One region of the Serratia sarumanii genome, then DNA from elsewhere that is predicted to be linked to it. Evidence: predicted binding sites of a transcription regulator. Region 1 holds the regulator's gene; each other region holds the start of a gene.
What was found. Region 1 encodes CRP, which controls carbon source genes, mostly activating them, when cyclic AMP is high. Its sites were predicted from a motif close to ATGTGANNNNNNTCACAT; they were not measured.
Positions count from the first base shown of each region.

Region 2: the regulator CRP is predicted to act here: its motif matches at 1,792-1,809, upstream of msrB (peptide-methionine (R)-S-oxide reductase MsrB).
Region 3: the regulator CRP is predicted to act here: its motif matches at 1,397-1,414, upstream of deoC (deoxyribose-phosphate aldolase).
Region 4: the regulator CRP is predicted to act here: its motif matches at 2,089-2,106, upstream of SSARUM_RS00155 (PTS mannitol transporter subunit IICBA).

Region 1 covers NZ_CP124750.1:4,671,075-4,674,614, forward strand. The annotation lists gene SSARUM_RS22195 (phosphoribulokinase) at 1-138, shown strand, start outside; gene SSARUM_RS22200 (OsmC family protein) at 177-584, opposite strand; gene crp (cAMP-activated global transcriptional regulator CRP) at 967-1,599, shown strand; gene SSARUM_RS22210 (YccS/YhfK family putative transporter) at 1,651-3,540, shown strand, end outside.
Region 2 covers NZ_CP124750.1:2,799,551-2,803,090, reverse strand. The annotation lists gene SSARUM_RS13285 (D-hexose-6-phosphate mutarotase) at 1-381, opposite strand, end outside; gene gapA (glyceraldehyde-3-phosphate dehydrogenase) at 589-1,584, opposite strand; gene msrB (peptide-methionine (R)-S-oxide reductase MsrB) at 1,933-2,346, shown strand; gene SSARUM_RS13270 (YeaC family protein) at 2,410-2,682, shown strand; gene chiD (chitinase ChiD) at 2,729-3,540, opposite strand, start outside.
Region 3 covers NZ_CP124750.1:1,665,245-1,668,784, reverse strand. The annotation lists gene ybjG (undecaprenyl-diphosphate phosphatase) at 1-369, shown strand, start outside; gene SSARUM_RS07925 (aldose epimerase family protein) at 407-1,243, opposite strand; gene deoC (deoxyribose-phosphate aldolase) at 1,457-2,137, shown strand; gene deoR (DNA-binding transcriptional repressor DeoR) at 2,290-3,054, shown strand.
Region 4 covers NZ_CP124750.1:31,211-34,750, forward strand. The annotation lists gene glyS (glycine--tRNA ligase subunit beta) at 1-784, shown strand, start outside; gene SSARUM_RS00150 (DUF3053 domain-containing protein) at 1,093-1,812, shown strand; gene SSARUM_RS00155 (PTS mannitol transporter subunit IICBA) at 2,355-3,540, shown strand, end outside.

The DNA of each region.
Region 1 (3,540 bases):
TTGCTGGCGATGCTGCAAGGCTCGTTTATCTCGCACATCAATACGTTAGTGGTGCCGGGCGGCAAGATGGGGCTGGCGATGGAACTGATCATGGCGCCGCTGGTGCAGCGGTTGCTGGAAGGCAAGAAGATCGAATAAACGCGTTGAGCGCGGCGCCGGGCCGCGCTCCGCCTCGATTACGCCGGTTGGCGGATCTCGAAGCTGTGGGTTACCGTGGCGGCCTTGTTGAGCATCAGCGCCACCGAGCAATATTTCTCCGCCGACAGGCTCACCGCTCGCTCGACGATCTTGTCGGTCAGGTCCTGGCCGGTAACGATGAAATGCAGGTTGATATGGGTGAACAACCGCGGAGCTTCTTCGCGGCGCTCGGAGGTCAGCTTCACCTCGCAGTCGCGCACGTCGTTGCGCCCTTTTTGCAGGATGGACACCACGTCGATCGCGCTGCAGCCGCCCACCGACATCAGCACCATCTCCATCGGGCTGGGTGCTTTATCGCCGGCGTTGCCGTCCATCAGCACCTGGTGGCCGGAGGCCGATTCACCCAAAAACGTTAACCCTTCCACCCATTTAACTCTTGCCTGCATTCTGGTCACTCCGGTTGATTTCTTAAAATCAGAGTACGCTTTCGCATAGAAACAGGCAACGTAACCTGATGCTAATCATGCTGAAGCGAGACAACACGAGACACCCGCCTTACTCTGTGCTACAAACAGAGCCGCAATAAATCTTTCCGGGACACTGAATTTCAGGGAAACGCCCAGAGAAAGGCTCCTTTACCGGTATGTTAACAGAATGTAGCTTGCAGCGCTTACGGCAAGTTAATATGCTAGAGCGACAGCGTATTTTTATGACACGCCTCAAAACTTGCCGGTAGCCCTCGCTCATGACTGTGGCTACAGGCGGGTTTTACAGGGAACTCTGACCCCTGTGACACAAGGCAGCGATAACAACAGAGGATAACAGCGAATGGTTCTCGGCAAACCGCAAACAGACCCTACTCTCGAATGGTTCCTGTCTCATTGCCATATCCACAAATATCCATCGAAGAGTACGCTGATTCACCAAGGTGAAAAGGCCGAAACGCTTTACTACATCGTGAAAGGCTCCGTCGCGGTGCTGATCAAGGATGAAGAAGGTAAAGAGATGATCCTGTCCTACCTCAACCAGGGGGATTTCATCGGCGAGCTCGGATTGTTCGAAGAAGGCCAGGAGCGCAGCGCCTGGGTTCGCGCGAAAACCGCCTGTGAAGTGGCCGAAATCTCCTACAAGAAATTCCGCCAGCTGATCCAGGTGAACCCGGACATCCTGATGCGTCTGTCCGCCCAAATGGCGAGCCGCCTGCAGGTCACCTCCGAAAAAGTGGGCAACCTCGCCTTCCTGGACGTTACCGGCCGCATCGCGCAAACCCTGCTGAATCTGGCGAAGCAACCCGACGCCATGACTCACCCGGACGGCATGCAGATCAAGATCACCCGCCAGGAGATCGGCCAGATCGTCGGCTGCTCGCGCGAAACCGTTGGCCGTATTCTGAAAATGCTGGAAGATCAAAACCTGATTTCCGCCCACGGCAAAACCATTGTCGTCTACGGCACCCGTTAATCCCTGAAGAAACGGCGCAATCTGCGCCGTTTTTTTTATCTGCTCTCTGCCATGTGGCGCCGCCTGATCTACCACCCGGAAATCAACTACGCACTGCGACAAACGCTGGTGTTGTGCCTGCCGGTGCTGTTCGGCCTGCTGATAGGCCAGCTGCAGCTCGGCCTGATGTTCTCTCTGGTGCCCGCCTGCTGCAATATCGCCGGTCTGGACACGCCGCATAAGCGCTTCTTTAAACGGCTGGTGGTTGGCGGCTCGCTGTTCGCCTTCAGCAGCGTGCTGCTGCAACAGGCACTGCTGTGGCACGTGCCGCTGCCGGCGCTGATGCTGGGCCTGGCGCTGCTGCTCGGCGTCACCGGTGAAATCAGCCCGCTGCACGCCCGGCTGTTGCCGGCGGCGCTGGTGGCCGCCATCTTCGCCCTCAGCACGGCCGGCACGGTGCCCATCTGGCAGGCGCCGCTGCTGTACGCCATCGGCACCGTCTGGTACGGCTTATTCACCTGGTTCTGGTTCAAGCTGTGGAAAGAGCAGCCGATGCGCGAGACCCTGAGCCAGCTCTACCTGGAACTGGCGGACTATTTCGAAGCCAAATACTCGCTGCTGACCCAGCACACCGATCCGCAAACCGCGCTGCCGCCGCTGCTGGTGCGCCAGCAAAAGGTGATGGATCTGATCAGCCTGTTGTACCAACAGCTTAATTTCCTGCCGCACGCCAACAACCTCGAGCAAAAGCGCCTGCAGCGCGCCTTTCAGGTGGCGATGGATCTGCAGGAGCACATCACCGTCAGCCTGCATCTGCCGGAGGAGGTGCAAAAACTGGTGGAGCAGAGCCAGGCCGAAGCGATCATTCGCCGCAACGCTCAGGTGATCGCCGGCCGGCTGCGCGTAGTGGCGCACGATATTCTCTATCATCAACATTCGAAGCGCTTCTCCATGGCCCACGAGCTGGCGGCGCTGGAAAAAATGGCGGCGCAGCATCCCGATAACCCGGTCGGCCAGTTTTGTTATTACCACTTCAGCCGCATCGCCCGCCTGCTGCGCACCCAGCATCCGCTATACCGCCGCGACCTGATGTCCGGCCAGCACCGCCTGCCGTTTTGGCCGGCGCTGGCCAGCTATCTGTCGTTCAAGTCCACCGCCCTGCGCAACGCCGCGCGGCTGGGCGTGACGCTGGCAGTCGGCAGCAGCCTGGGTGCGGTGTTCAATCTGCCGAAGCCTTACTGGATCCTGCTCACCATCATGCTGGTGAGCCAAAACGGGTATAACGCCACCCGGGTGCGTATTCAGCACCGTGCGCTGGGCACGATTGCCGGGCTTTTGCTGGCGGCCGGGCTGCTGCAGCTGCAGTTGCCGGAAGGCGAAACGCTGAGCATCATGTTGGTGATCACGCTGCTGGCCTACCTGGTTTCGCGCAAGAACTACGGGCTGTCGGTGATTGGCTTTACGGTCACGGCGGTTTACACCCTGCAGCTGCTGGCGCTGAACGGCTCGCATTTTCTGGTGCCGCGCCTGATCGATACGCTGATCGGCTGCGTGTTGGCGTTCGGCGGCACCATTTGGCTATGGCCGCAGTGGCAAAGCGGGCTGCTGCGCAAGAATGCCCATCAGGCGCTGGAGCACGATCAAACCGCGCTGCGGTTGATGCTGGAACAGCCGGAACCGGACGCCACCGCGTTGGCCTATACCCGCATGCAGGTCAACCAGGCGCACAATGCGCTATTCACCTCGCTCAATCAGGCGATGCAGGAGCCGGGGTTCGCGTCGGACTATCTGGCGGACATGCGGCTGTGGGTCACGCATAGCCAGTTCATCGTCGAGCACCTGAACGCCATGACCATTCTGGCGCGCGAACACTACATGCTGACGCCAAAACTGGCGGAAGCGTATCTGCAGGCCTGTGAAATCGCGCTGCAAAGCTGCCAACAGCGGTTGGAATACGACGGC
Region 2 (3,540 bases), 1.9 Mb from region 1:
CAGTTTGCGGGTCTGCTCATTGTCCTTCAGCGTAAAGGTCAGGATGACGCCGTTGTCATCTTCATCGTGCGCCGTCAGGCTCCAGGGCTGGTTGCGGGCAAAACCGTGGGAGGGTTGCGCCACCGGGCCGAACCACGGCCAGCAGATCGGCACGCCGCCGCGGATGGCCTTGCCTTTGGCGAAGGGGGTATTGTTGCTGAGCCAAATCACCGGCTGCTCACCGCTGGGCTGCCAGGCCAGCAAATGGGCGCCTTGCAGCGCGACGGCCGCGCGCACTTTCGGATGCGACACCACAACCACGCCCAGCTCATCGAGTTGCCGCTGGCTGATGTATGGCGAAATCTGTTCGGAAACGGGCAGGGTGAAAATTTTCTCGTTCATTTCATGACCTATTGTTTGCCGGAGATACACATGAACCCTATAGCTTTCGGGTCACAGCTAGGCGGCAAGCGCAGGAACTCCCAGAAGCTTACTTAAGTAAGTGACTGGGATGAGTGTGTGCAGCCAACAACGCGGTGACTCGAAAGATGACGGGTAAAAAAAGGGCGACAAAAATGTCGCCCTCATTATCAGCTTAACATCATGCCATTACTTGGAGATGTGAGCGATCAGATCCAGAACCTTGTTGGAATAACCGGTTTCGTTGTCGTACCAGGAAACCAGTTTCACGAAGTTGTCGTTCAGTGCGATACCGGCTTTGGCATCGAACACGGAAGTCAGCACTTCGCCGTTGAAATCGGTGGAAACCACATCGTCTTCAACGTAGCCCAGAACGCCTTTCATAGAACCTTCAGCGGCGTCTTTGATGGCTTTCTTGATTTCTTCGTAGGTAGCCGCTTTTTCCAGACGCACGGTCAGGTCAACAACGGATACGTTTGGCGTCGGTACGCGGAACGCCATACCGGTCAGTTTGCCTTTCAGCTCTGGCAGAACAACGCCAACCGCTTTCGCTGCGCCGGTAGAAGAAGGGATGATGTTCTGGGATGCGCCGCGGCCGCCGCGCCAGTCTTTGTGGGACGGGCCATCAACGGTTTTCTGAGTTGCGGTGGTCGCGTGAACGGTGGTCATCAGGCCTTCAACGATACCGAAGTTGTCGTTGATGACTTTAGCCAGTGGCGCCAGGCAGTTGGTGGTGCAAGAGGCGTTGGACACGATGTCCTGGCCGGCATATTTATCAAAGTTGGCGCCGCGCACGAACATTGGGGTCGCATCTTTGGATGGGCCAGTCAGAACCACTTTTTTGGCGCCGGCGGTGATGTGCTTACGTGCGGTTTCGTCGGTCAGGAAGATACCGGTCGCTTCAGCAACCACGTCAACACCCACTTCGTTCCACTTCAGGTTAGCCGGGTCTTTCTCTGCGGTAACACGGATGGTTTTGCCGTTAACAACCAGGTGGCCGTCTTTAACTTCTACCGTACCGTTGAAACGGCCGTGAGTAGAGTCATACTTCAGCATGTAAGCCATGTACTCTGCGTCCAACAGGTCGTTGATTGCAACGATCTCGATGTCAGAACGCTCTTGAGCAGCACGGAAAACAATGCGACCGATACGGCCAAAACCGTTGATACCTACTTTGATAGTCATATATTCCACCAGCTATTTGTTAGTGAATAAAAGGTTGGTTGTAAAATTACAAAAACCTTACCCAGCGTCAAGCGGAATCGTGTCAATTCTTGCGGCAAGTCAAACCGGAAGGGTGGTTTTGCACGCTTATTGCACAGTCCATTTGCGCTCGGCCTCATCCGTTATATGGGGACAAGCCGCCAAGTATAAAGTCAGCATACGCAAGATGTGTGATCGCTATCACATATCATCGTGACGTGGCCTTTATGGGCTACAGTTTAGGCCAAAAACCCCTGCAGCGGTGTTAATTTTTTGTTATTATTAATCATTGTTTTCGTTGACATTATCCACATTCAGAGATAAGCACAAATGGCTAAAGAGACAACCCCCGGTCATCCGGTCACGGAACTGAATGAAATCCAACGTTATGTGACGCAACAGCGCGGCACCGAAGCGCCGTTCAGCGGCAAATTGCTGCACAACAAGCGCGAGGGCGTGTACCATTGCCTGTGCTGTAACCAGCCGCTGTTCTATTCCGAAACCAAATACGATTCCGGCTGCGGCTGGCCGAGCTTTTATGAGCCGGTTTCCGCCGATGCTATCCGTTATCTTGATGATAATTCACATAATATGCATCGTGTTGAAATCCGCTGCGGCCATTGCGACGCACACCTGGGGCACGTTTTCCCCGATGGCCCGCAGCCGACCGGCGATCGCTACTGCGTCAATTCCGCTTCACTGAGCTTTACCGATGGCGAAAATGGCGATCAAACGGCCGGTTAAGTGGTAATTTAACCAACAAAATCGATTCAGCTAATTATTCATCCGTAAGCGAGAAGGGCTCTGATGGACGTGAAAGATCTGATTGCGGCGATGACGCCCGAGATATACCAGCGCCTGGTACAGGCGGTTGAGCTAGGCAAATGGCCGGACGGCGTGGCGCTGACGCCGGAGCAAAAAGAAAACAGCCTGCAGGCGGTGATGCTGTGGCAGTCGATGAACAACGTCGATCCGCAGCACATGAGCATCGGCACCGACGGGCAGATCGTGATGAAGAGCAAGCAAGAGCTGAAACAGCAGTTCGTTGCCGAGCCGTTGGCCAAACTCAAACCGCAGTAAGGCTTCCCTAATGAAAGCGGGGCGATGTCGCCATCGCCCCGTCGATTCACCGTTTTTCGCCCTTAATCCCCAGCGATTCCGCCAGCTGCTGCGCCAGCCGGTTGTCGTCATCCGCGCCGTATTCCCAGAACATCGCACCGCCCAATCCCTGACTTTTGATGTATTCGGCCTTGATGGCCACCGAACGCGGATTCTCGTAGGAGATTGCGAACAGCGGCTTGCCTTCGGCGGATTGTAGCGTCAGGTAAGGCACTTTGGCGTCGTCATCCCAGTGCTCGCGAAAACGATGCTGCGGATCGTTGAGCAATTTACTGACGATATCGTGGTATTTAAAGTAAGTGTCTTTGCTGAGATCCAGCCCCAGCGCGTTGAACAGGGCGGTTTCTCGCGCGCTGAAGTAAGGTTCCGTCACCGGATGTTTGGCGGCGTCCGGCTTGTCCCAGTCGATACCCGCCTCGGTCGCCCGTTTCGGAACCCGGCCGTAGAAACCGATGCCCAGGTTCATCTGCGCCGGTTTCAGGCCGGCAGCCAGATAATTCTTGACCACGAAATCGGCGCTATAGCGATCGGCGGCCGCCACGGTTGGCCAACGCTTTGAATCGTACAGGTTGGCATTGAAGTACTGCGTGCCGTAAGCCATGTCGTAGGTCATCAGATTGATGTAGTCGAGGTAAGGGGCAATGCTTTTCACATCAACCCATTCCTGTGGGCTTTTGACGTTGGCCCCGACGGCGATGGTTAACAGCTTGCCTTTACCCAGCGCCTGATGAAGCTCTTTCAACAGCAGGGTGAAGTTGTCGCGGTCTGCCGGTTGGCTTTCCACCAGCCCCCAGGCGCCGTTCACCGGATATTCCCAGT
Region 3 (3,540 bases), 2.1 Mb from region 1:
CTGCTGCCGCATGAGCGTCCATTCGTCGCCGGCGTGGGGTATACCTTCCTGGCGCACGCGCCGGACAGCTCGTTCCCGAGCGATCACGGCACCGCCATCTTTACCTTTGCGCTGGCGTTCCTGTTCTGGCACCGGGTCTGGTCCGGTGCGCTGCTGATGATTGTCGCCGTCGGCATCGCCTGGTCACGCGTTTACCTCGGCGTACACTGGCCGCTGGATATGGTCGGCGGTTTCCTGCTCGGTCTGGTCGGCTGCCTGTTCGCCCAGCTGGTGTGGAATCTGTTCGGCGATGCCCTCGCCGACAAGCTGTCGCGCCTGTATCGTTTCTTGTTCGCCTTCGCCATTCGCCGCGGCTGGGTGAAAGAGTAACCGTACAACATGACCGGGGCGTTACCGCCCCGTGATTTCACACCACGCCGGTGGTCACGCAGAACGCCCGCGTTTTTCCCGCTCCCAGCATCACCCCCGCCTCACCCTCTGACGCATTCGGGCGGCAGTTCGCCGGCTGAACAAAGGCCAGCAGCCGCCGGTTGCCCTGAACGGCGATGCGTCGCAGGCCATAGTTGAACTGCCCGGTAGCGAAGCGCGTGACATAACGCCGGCCTTGCGGCGTCAGCATAAAGAACTCGGCCTGATCCACATAGCGCGTCAGATCGTCGGAGCACAGCAGTTCTTGCCCGATCGCATCCCCTAACAAAGCCGGCGTCGGCAGATTCTGGCGGAATACCGCGTCGGGAATGCAATCATAGTTGAGGCGACACACATAGCGCAGCGGCTGCGGCCGCTCGGCCAGGTTAGTGACCTTCATCTCTATGGCGAACTGCGCGCTCTGGGCTGCCAAACGCAGCGCCGGGCCGATGCGCCAACGCCCGCCCAACCGCTCGCCTTCGCCATGCAACGTCAGCTCATCGCCCGTCAGCTGCAGCCACACGCGCTGCATCTGCAGCGGCGCGCCGTCGTGGCTCGGCCAGGCGGGGCAGAACGCCGCGTCGTCAGCGCGCTTTCTCCCGAGACCGCGGGCGCTGCGGCGGCCCGATTTCAATGAATAACCGTCAAACTCGGCGTCCCAAATCGCCAGACCCTCATACGGCAAGACCGTCAGCGCGCCGCGGCAGTTCGCCAGCGTCAGCATCGGCCCGCGTTCTGCGCAGCGATGCGCGCTCACCGCGAAATCCGCATTGCGGAACAGTTCCTGCCGATGCGCCCCGAAAGCTTCAGGATCCAGTTCGATGTTGATCTTCATCTTTTTTCCCCTCGACGTTGCGCCCGCGCAGGCCGCGAGCCGTTAAATGTTATTTAAATAACAAAACTCCGCCTTTAAGTTATACGTATAACGGCCTGTTCGCGACGATCTCGTCGACATTTTTTAAACATCGCTAGGTTTATCGGCATCTGAATGTTATTATTTTCACATTACCCATCCGGCTTACTGTCTTAACTTCACTAAGGAATCGCGATGACCACCGAAAACATCGATTACGCCAGCTACGTTGACCACACCCTGCTGGCGATGGACGCCACCGAACTGCAGATCGCCAAACTGTGCGAAGAAGCGCAGCAGCACAACTTCTATGCGGTATGCGTCAACTCCGGCTACGTGCCGCTGGCGGCCCAGCTGCTGCAGGAAAGCACCGTGAAAGTCTGCTCGGTGATCGGCTTCCCGCTGGGCGCCGGCCTGACCGTCGCCAAAGCCTTTGAAGCCAAAGCGGCGATCGCCGCCGGCGCGCAAGAGATCGATATGGTGATCAACGTCGGCTGGCTGAAAAGCGGCCTGCTGGACGAAGTGAAAGCCGACATCGCCGCCGTGCGCGAGGTTTGCGCGGCTATCCCGTTGAAGGTAATATTGGAAACCTGCCTGCTCAGCGATGCGCAGATCGTCCAGGTTTGTGAAATGTGTCGCGAACTCGATGTCGCCTTCGTGAAAACCTCTACCGGCTTCAGCACCGGCGGCGCTCGGGAAGAGCACGTCAAACTGATGCGCGAGACCGTGGGCAGCGAAATGGGCGTGAAAGCTTCCGGCGCCGTGCGCGATCGCGCCACCGCCGAGAAGATGATCAACGCCGGCGCCACGCGTATCGGCACCAGCTCCGGCGTCGCCATCGTATCCGGCGCCCAGCCGGCGGCGGGCAGCTACTGATCGTCGGCATGCCCTGACGGGCATAGCCAATACACAACGATGCGGGACAATACGGGCGGCCAATGCGGCCCGATATTGCCCCGCATCGTTTGTGTTTAACGCCGGAAACGCCGGCACGCCCTTACATCTACTACCTGTGGGAAGACGGATCTATGGAAACGCGGCGCGAAGAACGTATCAACCGGTTAGTTCAGGCGTTAAAACGCGCTGACAAGATCCACCTGAAAGAAGCCGCCGTGCTGCTGGGGGTCTCGGAGATGACCATTCGCCGCGATCTGAGCGCCGAACCGGCGGCGGTGGTGCTGCTCGGCGGCTACGTGGTGACCGATCCGCGCAGCAACGGCGTCACCAACTACTTCGTTTCCGATCAAAAAGCCAAGCAGGTGACGGAGAAACGGCGCATCGGCCTGCTGGCGGCGCCGTTGATCAATGAAAACGACACGGTGTTTTTCGACTGCGGCACCACCACCCCGGCGATCATCGACGCCATCGCCGACGAGCTGATCTTCACCGCCGTGTGTCATTCGCTGAACACCTTCCTGGCGCTGCAGGACAAACCGAACTGCAAAGTGGTCCTGTGCGGCGGTGAGTTCAAGCCGAACAACTACATCTTTTCCAGCGTCGGCGGCCGCAACGAGCTCGATCACATCTGCCCGAACATCGCCTTTATCTCCGCCGCCGGCCTCAGCCTGCAGCACGGCGCCACCTGCTTCAACTTCGACGAGCTGGAGATGAAGCATCGCGCCATGGCGATGGCGCAGCAAAAGATCCTGGTGGCGGATCACAGCAAGTTCGGCAAAACCAAACCGGCCTGCATCGGCCCGCTGACGCAGTTCGATCGGGTGATCAGCGACCGCCAACCGGACGCCGACTTCATGGCGTTCTTCAACGACAACGCCATCGCTACCCGCTATTAATTCGCCTTCTGCGCCGTCGAAACCGACGGCGCACCGCTGCAATCCCCTTCTTTCCCCGCCCGAAAATGAACAAATAATGCGCAATCGATTCGCGTTTTTCGCTTATCCGCACGCAACATCAGGTTAATAAAATGCAACAGGTCACCCGGGTGATTATTTTCTCGCAGGCTAAACCCGCTGCCGGCTGGGTAAATTAACGACTATTTATGGCTTTTATATGATAAATCGCGCCAAAGGCCGCGATGTTTAAATAAACGGCGGTTTAAGCGGTTGAAGCAAATATCGCCAATACCTGTTAGGCATCTGTTATTTATATGATGAATGGTTACGCATTTCTATCCGCTAACCACGTAAGTAATTTCCCTTCGTTATTAACGGCGATTTTCATTAAAAACCATTTAAAAACAAATCGATGAATGAAATTTTACTTAAAAATACAATGTGATCCACATCACTAAAACTGCTTAATCCGGGTTTTTCGCTAGA
Region 4 (3,540 bases), 450 kb from region 1:
GCTGAACGAGCAGTATCAGCCGCGCTACGCCGGCGATGCGCTGCCGCAGTCGTTGGTGGCCTGTTCCCTGGCGATCGCCGACAAGATGGACACCCTGGCCGGCATCTTCGGCATCGGGCAGCATCCGAAAGGCGATAAAGACCCGTTCGCGCTGCGCCGCGCCGCGCTGGGCGTATTGCGCATCATCGTCGAGAAAAACCTGCCGCTGGATCTGCAGACCCTGACCGAAGAGGCCGTGCGCCTGTACGGCAGCAAGCTGACCAACGCCAAGGTGGTCGACGAGGTGGTGGAATTCATGCTGGGCCGCTTCCGCGCCTGGTATCAGGAGGAAGGCCACGCTGTCGATACCATTCAGGCGGTGCTGGCGCGCCGTCCGACCAAGCCGGCCGACTTCGACGCGCGCGTCAAGGCGGTCTCCCATTTCCGTACGCTGGAAGCGGCGGCGGCGCTGGCTGCGGCCAACAAACGCGTCTCCAACATTCTGGCCAAGTCTACCGAAACGCTGAACGACAGCGTGCGCGCCTCGGTGCTGAAGGATGCAGCGGAGATCCAGCTGGCGACTCACCTGGTGGTGCTGCGCGACAAGCTGCAGCCGTATTTCGCGGCGGGCAACTACCAGGAAGCGCTGGTGGAGCTGGCTGCGCTGCGCGAGCCGGTGGATGCGTTCTTCGACAACGTGATGGTCATGGCGGACGATGCGGAAGTGCGCGTGAACCGTCTGACGCTGTTGAGCAAGCTGCGCGAACTGTTCCTGCAGGTGGCGGATATCTCCGTGCTGCAGTAAATGGCCTCTCTGCTGTGACAAGGCGCCTGCGGGCGCCTTTTTTATTTCCGTTTCCTGGGGGCGAAGTCAAGGTCGCCTGGCGAATTGGGGGGCGACTTGGGGAAATTGAAGCGTCCGGTCGCCGACGGCAATGAACCTCAGTGCGTTTTGCGCACGATTTTCAACCGCATCCGGCCGGGGCAATGCTCATCGCAAGCGGAATCGCGTATCGGAATGCCGCCAGTTGATCTATTCTTATAGGCGCACGGAGTGCGGAAAAAGGGGCGGAGTCCAATGAAAAAGCAGGTTTATAACAGGAGTTATGTCACATGGCGGTAGGGATCCAGAGCAGAGGTTTCGCGCGTTGGTTGGCACCGGTATTGGCATTGTTGGTGGTCATGCAATTGACCGCCTGCGGCGATAAAGAGCCGGAACAGCGCAAAGCATTTATCGATTACTTACAGAATACCGTGATGCGCAGCGGGGCGAACATCCCCACGCTGAGCGAAGACCAGAAGCAGAAGTTCGGCAACTATGCCGGCGATTACGCGATTTTGGTCGGCTTTTCGCAGCAGCTGTCCAAGTCGGTCGGCGCCAGCCTGACGCCGGCGCTGGATCAGATTAACCAGATCCGCACCGCGCAGGACTACCTGAACAAACGCGACGCGCTGCAGCAATCGGTCGGCGCGTTGAACCTGCTGGGCCAGCAGATCCAGTCCGCTAAATCGCAGGCGGATACCGCCCGCGCGGCGCTGAAGCAGCCCGACGATCTGAAGGCGGTGTACAACCAGGCCTATGACAAGATCGTTACCGCACCGGCCAATGCCTTGATGCCGGCGATCCCGACCACCGCCGGCTTCGTGCAGGATCTGGTGCAGGTTGGCGATTTCCTGCAGAGCCAGGGCAACCAGGTCAGCTTCAACAACAACGGCGTTCAGTTCCGCACCGCGCAGCAGGTGGCGCAGTACAACACCATGATGTCGAATCTGGTGGCCAAGCAGCAGAACCTGCTGAATGCGCAGAAAGCCGTTCAAAGCGTGACGCAATAACGCACCGCATGCACGACATACGGGCCGGCATTGCCGGCCCGTTTTATTTCCCCTCAGCGTTTCCAATAGCTTGCTGGTTTATTGCGCAGGCTTCTGTACTACACTTCAATTAATCCATTCATTCGGCAATGTAGTTTTCTTTCATTCATCACTTCGCTAGTTCCCGGCGGGATGAATGCTCACAGGGATGATCAAACAGAGCGTCGCGATCGGCGCCGCAGTTGAAAATAAATTGTGATGTTTATCACAATTTAAAAACAAACCATCAGTTTAAAAATGTGATCAACATCACTTTATTTTGGGTTTTCAGGCGATTTTTTTCTCACTGTGCTTTTTTTACACGCCATAAGTGTGATCTTTATCACTATAAAGGGTGGTTTGTTGGGGTGTTGTATGTGATTTGTGTCACAAAAAATCCGTGAAGTTCGCATGACAAAAACAGCGTGATAGAGTCCGTTTCGCATACAGCGGCAACACGGCTGGATCGTCACAACAATAATCACGCGCTCTATTGTCAGCGCGTAACAATAGGGGTGTGTTTTATGTTTTCACCAGACATCAAGGTTAAAGTACAAAACTTTGGCCGCTTCCTGAGCAACATGGTGATGCCCAACATCGGCGCCTTTATCGCCTGGGGGATTATCACCGCGCTATTCATTCCAACCGGCTGGCTGCCGAATGAAACCTTAGCCAAGCTGGTCGGCCCGATGATCACCTACCTGCTGCCATTGCTGATCGGTTATACCGGCGGGCGGCTGGTGGGCGGCGAGCGCGGCGGTGTGGTCGGCGCTATCACCACCATGGGCGTCATCGTCGGCGCCGACATGCCGATGTTCCTCGGCTCGATGATCGCCGGTCCGCTGGGCGGCTGGGCTATCAAGCACTTTGACCGCTGGGTGGACGGCAAGATCAAAAGCGGTTTTGAAATGCTGGTGAACAACTTCTCCGCCGGCATCATCGGCATGCTGCTGGCGATCCTGGCTTTCCTGGGCATCGGGCCGCTGGTGGAGGTGCTCTCCAAGCTGCTGGCGGCGGGCGTGCACGTGATGGTGAAGAACAACCTGCTGCCACTGGCGTCCATCTTCGTTGAACCGGCGAAAATCCTGTTCCTGAACAACGCCATCAACCACGGCATCTTCTCGCCGCTGGGTATCCAGCAGGCCACGGAAGTCGGCAAGTCGGTATTCTTCCTGATCGAAGCCAACCCAGGCCCGGGCATGGGCGTACTGATGGCCTACATGTTCTTCGGTCGCGGCAGCGCCAAGCAATCCGCCGGCGGTGCGGCAATCATTCACTTCCTGGGTGGCATCCACGAAATCTACTTCCCTTACGTGCTGATGAACCCACGCCTGCTGCTGGCGGTGATCCTGGGGGGCATGACCGGCGTCTTCACCCTGACGATGCTGAACGGCGGCCTGGTTTCTCCGGCTTCTCCGGGTTCGATCCTGGCAGTGCTGGCGATGACCCCGAAAGGCGCCTACTTCGCCAACATTGCGGCGGTGTGCGCAGCCTTTGTCGTCTCCTTCGTGGTGTCCGCTTTCCTACTGAAAACCTCCAAGGTGAAAGAGGATGACGATCTGGAAGCCGCGACCCGTCGCATGCAAGAGATGAAATCGCAGTCCAAAGGCGGCGCGGCAACGCCGGCATCGGTCGACGGCGATCTGAGCACCGTGCGCAAAATCATCGTCGCCTGCGATGCGGGCATGGGTTCCAGCGCCATGGGCGCCG